Regions from separate parts of the Corynebacterium faecale genome, predicted to be linked through region 2. Evidence: riboswitches for the same ligand, from Rfam matches in the RefSeq annotation. Region 2 holds a riboswitch; the other holds the start of a gene.

Region 1 (7,390 bases), 870 kb from region 2:
AAACCAGAGCAGGGCGGTCTTGCGTGGGGTGTGGGCGTCTGCGACCCTGCCCGCGATGAGCAGGCCGACCACGGCGCCGATGTTGAGCACCATCAGGAAGCCGAGGGAATTACCCATGTCGTAATCAGCCTGGCGCATGATCTGAGGGAGCCAGGTGTTGAGTCCGTAAACCAGGAGCAGGCCCATGAAGGAGGTGCCCCAGATGGCCAGGGTGTTCCGGCGGAAACTCGGCTTGAACAGTGCGGACAGGGAGGCGGATTCGCTGATCTCCTGTTCGTGTTCACGGTCAAGATCATCATCCAGTGTCAGGCCATACGCGGTGGCGATCTCCGATGCCTTCTCCACTTCTCCTCTGGCCATCAGGTACTGGGGTGATTCCGGGAGGAAGAAGTAGAGCAACGGCAGCAGGATCAGACCGGGAACTGCACCGGTGATGAACATGGAGTGCCAGCCCAGGGGTTCGATGAGCAGGATGCCCAGGAAGGCGGTGGCCACGGCGCCCACGTGGTAACCGGTCATCAAGGTCGTGGAGGCGGATCCAGCCTTGGTGCCGGGGCGGAACTCAGTAACCATGGCGATCGCCGTGGGCAGGGCTCCACCCAGACCCACACCGGCGATGAAACGCCACAAGGTGAACAGGGTGATGTCAGAGGTGAAGGCCAGCAGCAGGGTGAAGATGGAGAAGACCGCCACGGAGAAGATCATCACGCGTCGACGCCCCAGCTTGTCTGTGAGGAAGCCGATGGTGAGCGCGCCGATCATCATGCCCACCAGTCCGAGGGTGGAGATCTGGGTGGCGCGGGCGGCATCAAGATCCCAGGAGGGGTCCTGGAGCATGGCCGGGATCGTGGCGCCGAGGACAACAAGGTCAAAACCATCAAGGACGATGGCGAACCAGAGTAATCCGAGTACCACACTGACATTCCTTGTGGAACGGGGTGTGGTGGTTACGGGGGAGGTGCTTATCACGGAAGGTGGCTCCGGATTCCTGTGAGTGGGTGGTTAGTTATCAGTAGTCGAATCGGGGCAGATCGCGCCCGACATACTGTTCAGCCAGGTAACGCTGGCCAGCTTCGGAGTCCAGAACGGAACGGAGCTCGGCGAAGCGGCGCTGGGTGGCGAAGTGGTCCTCGCCGGGAACCGCGTGGAGCATCGAGCTCATCCAGAAGGAGAAGTGCTGCGCCTTCCAGATGCGCGGGACAGCGAGCTTGCTGTAGTCATCGAGCAGACCGGTGTCATTACGCTTGATGGCACGGGTCAGGCCCGGTGCGAGCACGGACACATCGGCCACCGCCAGGTTGAGCCCCTTGGCCCCGGTGGGCGGGACGGTGTGCGCGGCATCGCCGGCCAGGAACAGTCGACCCTTCTGCATGGGTTCGGTCACCGCGGAGCGGAAACGCAGCACGGCCTTGTCAAAGATCTTTCCCTCTGAGACGGTGATGCCGGGGGAGTCAGCGCGCAGGTGCAGCTGCTCCCAGATGCGGTCATCCGGCCACATGTCGGGAGTGTCTTCCGGATCGCACTGCAGGTAGTAACGCTGCACAGTGTCGGTGCGGGTGGAGATCAGCGCGAAACCCTCGGGGTGGGTGGCGTAGATGAGTTCCTTCTGGGTCTTCGGAGCCTCCACGAGGATGCCGAACCATGCATACGGGTATTCATGGCGGGCGCGGATGCCACCATCAGCGGTGACCAGTGAGCGGGAGGGGGAACTGGAACCATCGGCGGCGACCACATAATCAGCGCTCAGCTGGTGGGTGGTGCCGTCTGCATCGGTGTAGGTGATGGTCGCCGGGCCATCGCCCTGGTAGTTCTCCACGGAATCCACGGTGGTTTCAAAGAGCAGTTCCCCTCCGTCGGAGATGCGCTTGGCAATGAAGTCCTTGAGGTACTCATGCTGCGGGTAGATGGCCACCTTGTGGCCGGTCAGTTCCGTCAGGGGGATGCGGATGTTCTCACCGTTGATGGCGATGTCGATGGCCTCGTCATGGTCAGCTTCGCGTTCCATGCGTTCGCCCACGCCGGTTTCCCGCATGAGATTCAAGGTGCCCTGCTCCAGAATTCCTGCCCGCACCGTCTCCTCCACAGCCTGGCGGGTGCGGCTTTCAAACACCACCGATTCAATACCCTGCAGGTGCAGCAGATGGGCGAGGGTGAGACCGGCCGGTCCAGCACCGATGATGGCTACTGGGACGTGATTCATGGAGGCTCCATTCTTTAAGGCATTAAGTGATCTGCGCCTCAACATACGAGTGGTGGGCGCAGTGAAGCAAGGCGTTCATCTGGCGAACAACTGTCATAGTCTATGGCACGCGCCACATCCTGCGTTATCTCACGCCACGGCATCCAGGCAAGGGTGTACCCAGGGGTGTGGTTAAGGGATTTGGGGGATGGTTCCGGTCACTGTGCTCTGACTACCACAAACCGACATTGGACAACCCCACCCATCGGTGCGCTAGCATGAATTCCTCGGTACGTGGTGTACCTGAGTACATACATCGAATTGCACGGGTGTCCGGTGAAAATCCGGGCTGAGAGGTGGCGCAGCCACAACCGTTGAACCTGATCCGGGTAATGCCGGCGATAGGGAGGAAACATGACTGATACACGTCTGCCTTCAACCAGGGAGGCACAGAAGAAGAACACCAGACACACCTGGCGTGTCATTGACATCGTCATCGCAGCAGTCCTCGGCGTGGCCTGCGGACTGATCTTCGTGGTGTGGAACTCGGTGGGCTACGCATGGTTCACCGCCTTCGATGCCCTGACCCCCGGACTTGGCGGGCTGGCAGCCGGCGTCTGGTTACTGGGCGGTGTCCTCGGTGGTCTGGTCATCCGCAAGCCGGGAGCAGCACTGTTCGTCGAGGTCATCGCAGCGTCCGTCTCCGCGGCGCTGGCCTCACAGTGGGGCATTGAGACCTTATACTCCGGCATTGCCCAGGGGCTCGGGGCGGAACTGATCTTCGCACTGTTCCTCTACCGCCGTTTCACCCTCCCGGTGGCGATCCTCGCGGGCATGGGGGCCGGCGTCGGCGCCTATCTCCTGGAGGCCGTCCTCAGCGCCTACTTCGCCATGTCCCTGGCCTTCAACATCATCTACTTCTCCTGCCTGATGATCTCCGGCGCGCTGCTCGCCGGTCTCGTGGGTTTCCTCCTGGTGCGTGCGCTCGCCCGCACCGGCGCACTGGATCGTTTCGCCGCCGGCCGCGAGCTGCGCAGGGAGGTTTAAACCCATCGTGACCACCACCATCGGTACCCGCGTGACGGTCAGGGACTTCGGTTACCGCCACGCATCCCGGAAGAAACCCGCTTTCCAGGGCATCAACATGACCATCGAACCGGGGGAGCGGATTCTGCTCACCGGCGATTCCGGTTCAGGTAAATCCACCCTGCTCGCAGCCCTGGCCGGCGTGCTCGGTGATGACACCGAGGGCGAGACCTACGGTTCCCTGCTTATCGACGCCGCCGCCGTCGGCCTGGTGCTGCAGGATCCGGACTCCCAGGTCATAGCCTCCCGCATCGGCGACGATGTCGCCTTCGGCTGCGAGAACCTCAAGGTTCCGCGGGAACAGATCTGGCCGCGGGTGGAACGGGCCCTGGACATGGTGGGTCTGACCCTGCCACTGGATCATCCCACCCGGCACCTCTCCGGCGGACAGAAGCAGCGCCTCGCGCTTGCCGGAGTCATCGCCATGGGGGCCAACCTCATCCTGCTTGATGAACCCACCGCCAACCTGGATCCGCTGGGTCAGCGGGAGGTGGTCGAGGCCGTCGACCGCGTGGTCGCTGAAACCGGTGCCACTCTCATCGTGGTGGAGCACCGCCACCAGCTCTGGTCCGGAACCGTCGACCGCATCCTCCGGCTCGACAATCAGGGCGTTCAGGAGATCACGGCGGGGGAACTCACACGGGTTGCAGATCTACCATCCCGCAGGGACCCTGCCGCCGCCTCCGTGATGTCAGCTGAGAACCTGCTCACCCGCTGGGGCCCGGCGCGTTCCTTTGAAATCCCCGAAGCAGCCTCCACGGTGATCACCGGTGCCAACGGCTCGGGCAAGACCACCCTGGCCCTGACCATCGGAGGTCTCATTCCACCGAAGGATGGGCAGTTGCACCTCTCGGACAGTCTCCGTCAGGGGGTGTCCAGGCAACCGCACCAGTGGCGTTCCGCGGATCTCGCCCGGCGCATCGGCACCGTCTTCCAGGATCCGGAGCATCAGTTCGTGGCCCGCACCGTCCGGGATGAGATCGAGGTCGGACCGAAGATCATGTCCGGTAAACGCAAGGGCACCGTGGATCCGGTGAGCGCCAGCCGCATTGAGGAACTGCTTGACCGGTTGCGCCTTCGCCATCTGGAGCATGCCAACCCTTTCACGCTCTCCGGTGGGGAGAAGCGCCGGCTGTCGGTGGCTACCGCACTGGTGGCGGCCCCGAAGCTGCTCATCCTGGATGAACCCACCTTCGGCCAGGATCCGGTGACGTTCCGGGAACTGGTGTGGATGCTGCGCGAACTCACGGATGCCGGAACCACGATCGTCTCGGTGACCCACGATCCGGATTTCATCGCGGCCCTGGGGGATCACCATCTGGAGGTGAGTGCGCGGTGAATGTGATTGAAGGTATCAACCCGGTCACCCGCATCGCCGCCGTGATAGCGTTGACCACCCCGCTGCTGATCAGCGTGGATGTGGTATCCGCAGCCATTGCGCTTGCCGCCACCATCCTGCTGGCACCCCTTGCCGGGGTCAGTTGGAGGCAGTTGTTCAAACGCGGTTGGCCGCTGTTTCTCATCGCACCGATCGCCGCGTTGTCCATGGCGCTCTACGGACGCCCGGAGGGCAGGGAGTACTTCAGTTTCCTGCTCGCCCACGTCACCGACAACTCCCTGTCCCTGGCATTGGCGATCGGTGTGCGTGTGCTCGCCGTCGGGTTGCCGGTGGTGGTGCTCATCTCCCGGGTGGACCCCACCGACCTTGGTGATGGACTGGCACAGATCGCACGCCTGCCGGAACGGTTCGTCATCGGCGCCGTCGCCGGTGGTCGGTTGGTGTCGCTGTTCCGCGATGACTGGCAGTCCATGGACCGCTCCCGTCGTGCCCGCGGTATCGCGGATCAGGGGCGGATCCGTCACTTCTTCACCATGGCCTTCGGGTTATTGGTGTTGTCGCTGCGCCGCGGTTCCAAACTGGCCACCGCCATGGAGGCGCGTGGTTTCGGTCGCCACCGGGGGAGGACCTGGGCCCGTTCCTCCACCGTCGGGCTTATCGACGCCGCCGTCATCCTCGTGTGCCTGGCCATCTCCGTCACCGCCATCGTGGTGTCGATCCAGACCGGTTACTTCAGGTTCCTGGGTACATGATCATCATTTTGATCGACGGGCAGTCCGGTTCCGGCAAAACCACCCTGGCGCGTGAACTCGCCGAGGAGACCGGATTCCAACTGGTGCACCTCGAGGATTTCTACCCGGGGTGGGCGGGGCTCGCCGCCGCCAGTCAGATGGTGGCCACCGATGTGCTGCACCCTGTCCAGCCCGGATTCTGGCGGTGGGATTGGGAACGCAACCAGCGCGCCAGGTGGGTGCCGATCCGCGCCCACACAAGCCTCATCATTGAAGGGTGCGGGGCGGTGACGGGGGCGTCGATAAGCGCAGCTGAGGCAGTGGGCACGGTGATCACCGTGCGGATCCTGGGGCCGGAAACAACGCGGAGGCAGCGCGCCCTGGCGCGTGACCCGGGGTACGCCCCGTGGTGGGAGATGTGGGCGGCACAGGAGCGTGTGCACTTCTCCGGACCCGGGCATGTGGCGGTGGATCACGTGCTAGGGTTGGCCTGATCGCGGGACGGCCCGCGAACCCACTACCGTTGGGGACGGCCCCGCCGAGTGTTCAAGGAGCGTTGGCGATCATGCCGTCCACACGCCTGGATCCAATCGATCTCATCCGCATCATCGTCGGGTGGGTCACCGTCGCACTGTTCGCGCTGGTGGCCATTCCGGGGCCACCCGCACTGCTGCTCGCCGTGATCATCGGCGTGATCCTGTTCTGTTCCTTCGGGGTGGTGAAACAAGCTGAGCGCCTGGCCCATATCCTGGGGGACCCCTATGGTTCCCTGGTGCTGACCTTGTCCATCGTCATCATCGAGGTCATTCTCATCGTGGCGGTGCTGCTGGGGCCGGGGGAGTCCGCGACCATCGCCCGGGATTCCGTGATGGCGGTGTCCATGATCATCATGGCGCTCGTGGTGGGTATTTCCTTCCTGGTCGGTGGTCTCCGGCATGGAGGGTTGGTGCACAACGGCACCGGGGCACAGACCTACCTGGTGTTGATTCTGATGCTGTCCGCCGTGGCCTTCGCCGTGCCGGTGTTTCTGGGTGTGGATGGCCAGTATCTACGGGGCCAGGGGATCGCCGTGGCGGTGGCTACCATCGTGTTGTACGCGTTCTTCCTCTGGCGACAGATGGGGGCCCAGGCCGCTGACTTCCAGGATGCGGCTGCAGCGTTGCCGCAGGGATCCGCCTTCCGTGGTGAGGTTGTCTTCCGGATGCTCGTGCTCGTGGTGACCGTGCTGCCCATCGTGTGGCTCTCCCATGACATGGCCGGCCTGATGGACATCACCCTGGCTGCCTGGGGCGCACCGGTGGCACTGGCGGGTGTGGTGATCGCGATGATCGTCTTCCTCCCGGAGACCATCACCACCGTCCGTGCAGCCTGGGGCGCGGAGATCCAGCGGGTGATCAACCTGGCCCACGGTGCGCTTGTCTCCACCCTGGGGCTGACCATCCCGTCGGTGCTCATCATCGGAGCGGTCACCGGACAACCCGTTGTGCTGGCTGAGAGCCCGCTCAACCTGCTGATACTGGGGATGACCATCGCGGTGACCGCGGTGACGTTCACCGCCCGCAGGATCACCGCTGTCCACGGTGCGGTCCTGTTGGTGATCTTCGGCATGTACGTCATGGCGCTGTTCCACTAGCAACATTGATCAGTACCCTGGGCGACATGACAAACCCGAATGCGGAAACAGTGCAACAACTCGAGTGGAGCTCCTGGAAGCGGGTGCTGGTGGTGGTCGCCCACCCCGATGACCCGGAATACGGGCTGTCAGCGGCGGTGCGGGAATGGACGGATGCCGGAGTAGAGGTGACCTACCTCCTGCTGACCCATGGTGAGGCGGGAATCCAGGGCATGGATCCGGCAAAGGTCGGCCCGCTGCGCGCCGAAGAGCAGCGCACGGCATGTGCCTGCGTCGGTGTCTCCGACCTGATCATTCTTGACCACCCGGATTCCATGTTGGTCTACAATCTGGAACTACGCCGGGACATCGCCCGGGTGATCCGTCAGCGCCGACCCGATGCCGTGATCACCGCGAACTTCGATGTGGAAGCCTACGGCGGA
Region 2 (7,390 bases):
ACAGGAAGGTCTGGCAGACGCCAAATAACACCTAAAGACACAGCCTGGGATCCCCCTTCATGCGAGACTTCTCTAAGCTTGTCGTTTAACCTTTGGGGTTACGGGGTGGTGTGGATAAGAGCAGGCACGAGGCCTGGCACATACGGATTCGACCAGGAAAACGTACATGTCTCAGGAGCACTCGAGCGTAGCCGTTCCATCATCCATCATCGCCCCTCCCTCTGGGACCAGTTCGCCGCGCTGATCCCCCCACCTGATGTGTTCAGACGAGGGGGCATTCTTAGGCATATTCCTATTTGGCGGGATGGAGCAGGAAAAAACCCCCGGTTCTCACGCTGGGTGATGAACCGGGGGCTGGTCAATGGGGTTTAATTCAGTGACCTCACGCTATTGATTAGCGCTTCTCCTTGATGCGGGCAGCCTTACCGCGCAGTTCGCGCAGGTAGTACAGCTTGGCGCGACGAACATCGCCACGACGGATGACCTCGATGGACTCCAGGTTCGGGGAGTGAACCGGGAAGGTACGCTCGACACCGATACCGAAGGAAACCTTACGCACGGTGAAGGTCTCACGGATACCACTGCCCTGACGGCGGATGACAACACCCTTGAAGAGCTGGGTACGGGTGGTGGTGCCTTCGATGACCTTGACGTGAACGTCGAGGGTGTCACCGGGGCGGAAAGCAGGAACGTCGTCGCGCAGGTATGCGGAGTCGACCTTATCCAGAATGTTCATGAAAATGTCCTTTGACAGTCAAGGGAAAGAGGAGCCTGGCGGCACTTCCCCTGATGTGGGGCGCTCGGCCGGTTCGTATCCGTTTCAGTTTTGCGCCGCTGCCACGTACCGCAACCTCAAATGAGGCAGAGCGATATGCACAGTCAACCTGGATATTCTTTCATGTTCTCAGGGCAATGCCAAATCCCCTCCGCCACCATCGGATCATCTACACTGAAGGGCCAAACCCCCACGGGTGCCTGAGGTATCAGGCTGAGATCGCGCTGCAGTTCCGCGCGAGAACCGTATGAACCTGTCTGGTTAGCACCAGCGAAGGAAGAGAGGCTGGTCCCATGCGACCCATCCCTGATCTGCAGTGTTATCTCATCACCGGCCACGGATCCACGGAGCATGTCGTGGACGTGGCCCGCAAGGCTGTTGCCGGTGGAGCCCGGATGGTGCAGGTGCGCAGCAAACCCATCTCCGCGCGCGATCTCCATGCGCTGACCGAAGCCGTCGCCCGTGCGGTGGGCGATACCGCCCATGTGCTTGTCGACGACCGCGTGGACATCGCCCTGGCCCTGCGCCGCCGCGGACTCCCGGTCCACGGGGTGCACGTCGGGCAGGATGACCTGCATGTCCGCGATATCCGTGCGCTGCTCGGCGAGGATGCCCTCATCGGCCTCACCACCGGCACCCGCGAGCTGGTGGAGCAGGCCAATGAGTTCGCCGATGCGATCGACTACATCGGTGCCGGACCTTTCCGCCCCACCCCCACCAAGGATTCCGGCCGCACGCCCCTTGGCATCGAGGGTTACCGCGAACTGGTGAGGCTGTCACGGGTACCGGTGGTGGCCATCGGCGATGTCACCGCCGATGATGCCCAGTCCCTCGCTGCCACCGGAGTCGCCGGTCTGGCCGTTGTCCGTGGACTCATGGATGCTGATGATCCCACTGCCTATGCTAGGCGCCTACTCACCGGATTCGAGGCGGGAAGCCGATGAGCAGCGTCACTGTTATCGGCGGAGGGCTCATTGGTCTGGCGTCAGCCCTGCGTCTGGCGGATGCCGGGCACACCGTCACCTTGATGGATCCCTCCCCCGCATCCGGGGCCACCCATCACGCCGGTGGCATGCTCGCACCTGTGGCTGAGGTGGTCTACCGGCAGGAGGATCTGTTTCCGCTGATGGTGCGCTCGGCGGAGTTGTATCCGGGGCTGCTGGAGGTCGTCGCAAAGCACACGGACCTGCCCACCGGGTACCGGAGGGAGGGCACCATGGTGGTGGCCGCGGACCGGGCGGATTCAGCGCATCTATCGGAGTTGGCGGACTACCAGGCCACCCACGGTATGGCGGTTGAGCGCCTGCCGGTGCGTCAGGCACGCGCACTGGAACCGGCGCTGAGTCCCCAGTTGGCTGGAGCCGTGCTGATCCCGGGAGATCACCAGGTTAATCCGCGGATGTTCGCCACAGCACTGCTGGATGCGCTGCACAACCTCGGCGTCACCGTAGTGCGGGAACGCGCCACCGCGCTGCCCGATGATGAACAGGTGGTACTGGCCAATGGTCTGGGTGCCGGCGAGCTGTATCCCGGACTCCACTTGCGCCCGGTTTACGGCGATATCCTGCGCCTGGGTGTTCCTGATCATCTGCAGCCCCTGCTCACCCGCGTGGTGCGCGGCTTCGTGGAGGATCGGCCTGTCTATCTCATCCCACGCACTGATAACACACTCGCCATCGGTGCCACCTCGCGGGAGGATAACCGTCCCATCCCGCGTGCCAGCGCCGTGCATGATCTGCTGCGTGATGCCATCCGCCTGGTGCCCGGCATTGAGGAGTGCGATTTCCTAGAGGCCACCACCGGGGCCCGCCCGGGCACCCCGGATGATCTCCCCTACTTGGGAAGGGTGGATGAGCAGCTGATCATCTCCACCGGCTATTTCCGCCACGGGATCCTACTGACGGCGCTGGCCGCAGATGCCACCCTGGCGCTGGTGGAGGGCCGCGATCCAGGCATTGACCTGCGCGCCTGCCACCCGCACCGACACCATAAACCTGTTTCAAAGCAAGGAGTTTCATCATGAACCTGACCGTGAACAACCAGTCCGTGACCACCGATGCCACCACGCTGGAGGGCCTGGTCGAGGAGACCCTCGGCAGGCTTCCCGAGGCCGGCGTGGCCGTGGCCGTCGACGGTGACGTGGTGCCCCGTTCCCAGTGGAACCGCGACCTCGAAAGCGGCCTCACCATCGATATTCTCACCGCCGTCCAGGGAGGCTGAACAGATGCTCACCATCGCCGACCGCACCTTTGACTCCCGCCTGATCATGGGCACCGGTGGTGCCACTTCGATGGCCATGCTGGAAGATTCCCTTGTTGCCTCCGGGACGGAACTGACCACGGTGGCCATGCGCCGTCACGCCGCCACCGCCGGGGATGGTGGTGAATCCGTCTTCGAGATGCTGCGGCGTCTCAACATCGCACCGCTACCCAACACCGCCGGGTGCCGCACCGCCCGCGATGCTGTCATCACCGCGAAACTTGCCCGTGAAGCATTGGGCACCAACTGGGTCAAGGTTGAGGTCATCGCCGATGAGCACACCCTGCTCCCCGATGTGGTTGAACTCATCGACGCCTGCGAACTACTGGTCGCCGAAGGGTTTATTGTCCTGGCCTATACCTCCGATGATCCCGTGGTGGCCAAGCGCCTGGAGGATGTCGGATGTGCCGCGGTCATGCCCCTGGGCTCCCCCATCGGCACCGGCCTGGGCATCCTCAACCCGCACAATATTGAATTGATCTGTTCGCGCGCGACCGTGCCGGTGCTCCTGGATGCCGGCGTGGGTACCGCCTCCGATGCGGCACTCGCGATGGAGCTCGGATGCGATGGCGTGTTGCTGGCGTCTGCGGTCAACCGTTGTCAGGACCCGGTGACCATGGCCCGCGCGATGCGGTTAGCCGTGGATGCCGGACACCTCGCCCGCACAGCCGGGCGCATCCCCAAACGCGACCATGCCGTGGCCTCCTCTAGTTTTGATGGACTGGTGTCCTGGTCGGATCAGGTGCTGTAGATGACACTTCCGGATACCGAACTGCGCCGCACCGCCCGCCAACTCGCCCTGCCTGGTTGGGGAACCTGGCAGCAAGAACGCCTGCACAATGCCCACGTGCTGGTCATCGGCGGCGGTGGCCTGGGTTGTCCCGCCATGCAATCACTGGCATCTGCCGGGGTCGGGCACATCACCGTCATTGATGATGACACCGTGGACATCACCAACATCCACCGCCAGATCCTCTTCGGTGCCTCCGATGTGGGCCGGCCCAAGGTGGAGGTGGTGGCGCAGCGTCTGCACGAACTTCAACCCGACATCACGGTCACCCCATTGCAGAAGCGGCTGACCGTGGAAAACGCGGTGGAGCTGCTCGGTGAGGTTGATCTGGTCCTCGATGGCTCTGATTCCTTCACCACCAAATACCTCGTGGCGGATGCCGCAGAGATCACCGGCACTCCCCTGGTCTGGGGCACGGTGCTGCGCTTCCGCGGTGATATCTGTCTCTTCACCGATGGTGTGGGGCTGCGTGATCTCTTCCCCGCCCAACCCACCGGTGATTCCATCCCCGACTGCGCCACCGCCGGGGTGCTCGGTGCCACCACCGCCATCATCGGCGCGCTCATGGCCACCGAGACCATCAAGTTCCTCGCTGGTTTACCCACCCAACCGGGACGGATGCTCAGCTACGATGCCCTGACCGCCACCACCCGCAGCTTCACCGTGACCGCTGACCCGGCGCGCCCCCGGGTGACGGAACTACAGGCGACCTATGCCGATGCGGTGTGTGCCCTCGGGCCGACTCCAACAGAGCTGCTGGATGAGGTCCGCTCCGGCGCGGCAGTCCTGCTGGATATCCGTGAGCCCCATGAGTATCTGCTCAATGATTCACTGGCTGAGCTGACACCGGTGCGGTTGCCGCTCTCGGCGATCTCTGGCCGGGAAACGGTTGAGCAGGCACTCGGGGATGCCCGGCGCGTTGTGGTGCACTGCGCCTCCGGTGTGCGCAGCGCAACCTTCTGTGACCAGTACTCGGACCTGGATCATGAGCTGCTCAACCTGCCCGGTGGCATCAACGGGTTGGTTTAACGCCCAAGCCCGGCGCGTTTGAGTGCGTCGGCCATCGCGCCACCCGCAGGCGTTGGCTGTGCTTGTCGACGCTGCCCCTGCCCGCCACGGTCCCCCGCCCTGCCGGCGGAACGGTTGTCAGTCTGTTTGTCACGGCGCTGGCCTGAATTCTGGTTCTTGCGCTTCGGTGCGGGCGCGCCGGGTTCATCGGTCAGGCGCAGTGACAGACCGATGCGTTTGCGGTCCACATCCACGTCCATGACCTTGACCTTCACCACCTGGCCCGAGCGGACCACTTCATGCGGGTCGGAGATGAACTTGTCACTCATCGCGGAGACATGGACAAGTCCGTCCTGGTGGACTCCCACGTCCACGAAGGCCCCGAAGGCTGCCACGTTGGTCACGGTTCCCTCGAGGATCATGCCGGGGTTTAAGTCGGAGAGTTTCTCCACGCCTTCCTTGAAGGTGGCGGTCTTGAACTCCGGGCGCGGGTCACGGCCTGGTTTATCCAGCTCCGCGATGATATCGGTCACGGTCGGGATGCCGAATTTCTCATCGGCGAAATCAGCTGGGCGCAGTGTGGCCAGCAGGGCTGAATTGCCGATGAGGTTGTCCATCCCCACTCCGGTGGCCTCTACGATGCGACGCACCACCGGGTAGGCCTCGGGGTGCACCGCGGAGGCGTCCAGTGGGTCTTTACTCCCATTGATACGCAGGAAGCCGGCGCACTGTTCAAAGGCCTTCGGTCCCAGGCGCGGCACCTTGTTCAATTCCTTGCGGGAGGTGAAACCCCCGTTGTCATCGCGGTAGGCCACGATGTTATTCGCCAGGGTGGAACTGACACCGGCCACCCGGGTGAGCAGTGGTGCGGAGGCGGTGTTGAGGTTGACGCCGACTGCGTTCACGGCATCCTCGACCACGGCGTCGAGGGTTTTGGCCAAAGCATGTTGGTTCACATCATGCTGGTACTGCCCCACGCCGATGGCTTTGGGTTCGATCTTGACCAGCTCAGCCAGAGGATCCTGCAGGCGCCGGGCAATCGAGACTGCACCGCGCAGGGACACATCCATGTCGGGGAACTCATCGGCTGCAATCCCGGAGGCGGAATACACCGAGGCACCCGACTCAGAGACCACCACCGGGGTGGGGCGGGTACCGCCGGCCTGTTTGATCAGGTCAGCAACCTCACTAGCGAGCTTCTCGGTCTCACGGGAGGCGGTGCCATTGCCCACCGCCATCAACTCCACTCCGTGGGTGGCGCAGAGGCCCGCCAGTTCCTGCACCGCATCGGTCCACCGGTTCTGTGGCTGATGCGGGTAGACGATCGTGGTATCCAGTGCCTTACCGGTGGAGTCCACCACAGCCACCTTCACACCATTGCGGAAACCCGGGTCCAGACCGATGGTGGCGCGCTGACCTGCGGGGGCCGCCAACAGCACATCACGGAGGTTGGTGGCGAAGATATCCAGTGCCCCGGCCTCGGCTTTTTCCTTCAGGCGCATGCGTACATCCAGGCTGGAGGACACGTAGAGCTTGGTGCGCCAACCCCAGCGCACTGCTTCAGCCAGCCAGCTGGAGCGGGAGGTGTCCAGATCAAAACGGTCCGTAATCATGCCCTCGTACAGGGTGTCCTCCCCTGCATCCAGGTTCAGTTGGAGCACTCCCTCGTTCTCACCGCGGAGCAGCGCCAGGATGCGGTGTGAGGGCAGGGACTCAAAGGATTCATTGAATTCGAAGTAGTCCTTGAACTTGGACCCTTCAGTTTCTTTTCCTGCCACCACGGAAGCGGTCATGGAGCCACGTTTGTACATCTGTTCACGCACCCCACCCACGAGGTCAGCGTCCAGGGCGAAGCGGTCAATGAGGATGGCTCGGGCCCCCTCCAGGACCTTTTTGGTGTCCTCGAAACCTTCGGTGATGAAGGAACTGGCCGCATCAGATGCATCGGTTGCCGGGGCGTGGATGAGCTTATCCACCAACTCTTCCAGACCGGCCTCCCGTGCGATATCCGCCTTGGTCCTGCGTCGTTTCTTGAACGGCAGGTAGAGATCCTCCAGGCGGGCCTTGGTCTCACACCCGAGGATCAGTGCCCGCAGGTCCTCGGTGAGCTGGCCCTGCTCCTCGATTGCAGTCAGAATTGCCTGCTTACGGTCTTCCAATTCACGGAGATAGGTCAGGCGCTCCTCCAGCTGTCGCAGCTGGGTGTCATCCAGACCGCCGGTGACTTCCTTGCGGTAACGGGAGATGAAGGGGACGGTGTTCCCTTCGTCGAGAAGCTTGATGGCCGCAACCACCTGCTCCTCCCTGACACCGAGTTCGCGGGCGATTGCGCTGGGAATTGAGATCACTGACATTCTGGCGATTCTAGCGTGGAGTGCGGGGTGCACGCCCGGGTGGGTGGATCACCTGGCGTGGTTAGAACCCACAGGGGGCGGATAGATCAGCTTCGGCAATGGCCACATTGCGGATCAGTTCATCCCCGCCCACCCACTCGTTGACCAGCACCTCTCCGGGTGCCAGCGCCATGATGTCAGTCATGGTGGCCGATACCTGTGGGA

The links. A riboswitch is a leader RNA that binds a small molecule or an ion and turns the genes downstream of it on or off. The one in region 2 is predicted to bind thiamine pyrophosphate.
Region 1: linked by a shared signal. The riboswitch ahead of CFAEC_RS04825 (ECF transporter S component) and the one ahead of CFAEC_RS08705 (thiamine phosphate synthase) in region 2 are both predicted to bind thiamine pyrophosphate.

Annotation. Positions count from the first base shown of each region.
Region 1 is NZ_CP047204.1:1,028,778-1,036,167, forward strand. Features, by position in the region: gene CFAEC_RS04815 (MFS transporter) at 1-915, opposite strand, end outside; gene CFAEC_RS04820 (4-hydroxybenzoate 3-monooxygenase) at 1,010-2,200, opposite strand; TPP riboswitch at 2,495-2,604, shown strand; gene CFAEC_RS04825 (ECF transporter S component) at 2,594-3,226, shown strand; gene CFAEC_RS04830 (ABC transporter ATP-binding protein) at 3,234-4,604, shown strand; gene CFAEC_RS04835 (energy-coupling factor transporter transmembrane component T family protein) at 4,601-5,356, shown strand; gene CFAEC_RS04840 (nucleoside/nucleotide kinase family protein) at 5,353-5,829, shown strand; gene CFAEC_RS04845 (calcium:cation antiporter) at 5,901-6,968, shown strand; gene CFAEC_RS04850 (PIG-L deacetylase family protein) at 6,995-7,390, shown strand, end outside.
Region 2 is NZ_CP047204.1:1,901,758-1,909,147, forward strand. Features, by position in the region: gene CFAEC_RS08695 (helix-turn-helix domain-containing protein) at 1-28, shown strand, start outside; gene rplS (50S ribosomal protein L19) at 395-736, opposite strand; TPP riboswitch at 958-1,071, shown strand; gene CFAEC_RS08705 (thiamine phosphate synthase) at 1,069-1,719, shown strand; gene thiO (glycine oxidase ThiO) at 1,716-2,798, shown strand; gene thiS (sulfur carrier protein ThiS) at 2,795-2,995, shown strand; gene CFAEC_RS08720 (thiazole synthase) at 3,000-3,785, shown strand; gene CFAEC_RS08725 (ThiF family adenylyltransferase) at 3,786-4,853, shown strand; gene CFAEC_RS08730 (Tex family protein) at 4,850-7,186, opposite strand; gene CFAEC_RS08735 (hypothetical protein) at 7,248-7,390, opposite strand, start outside.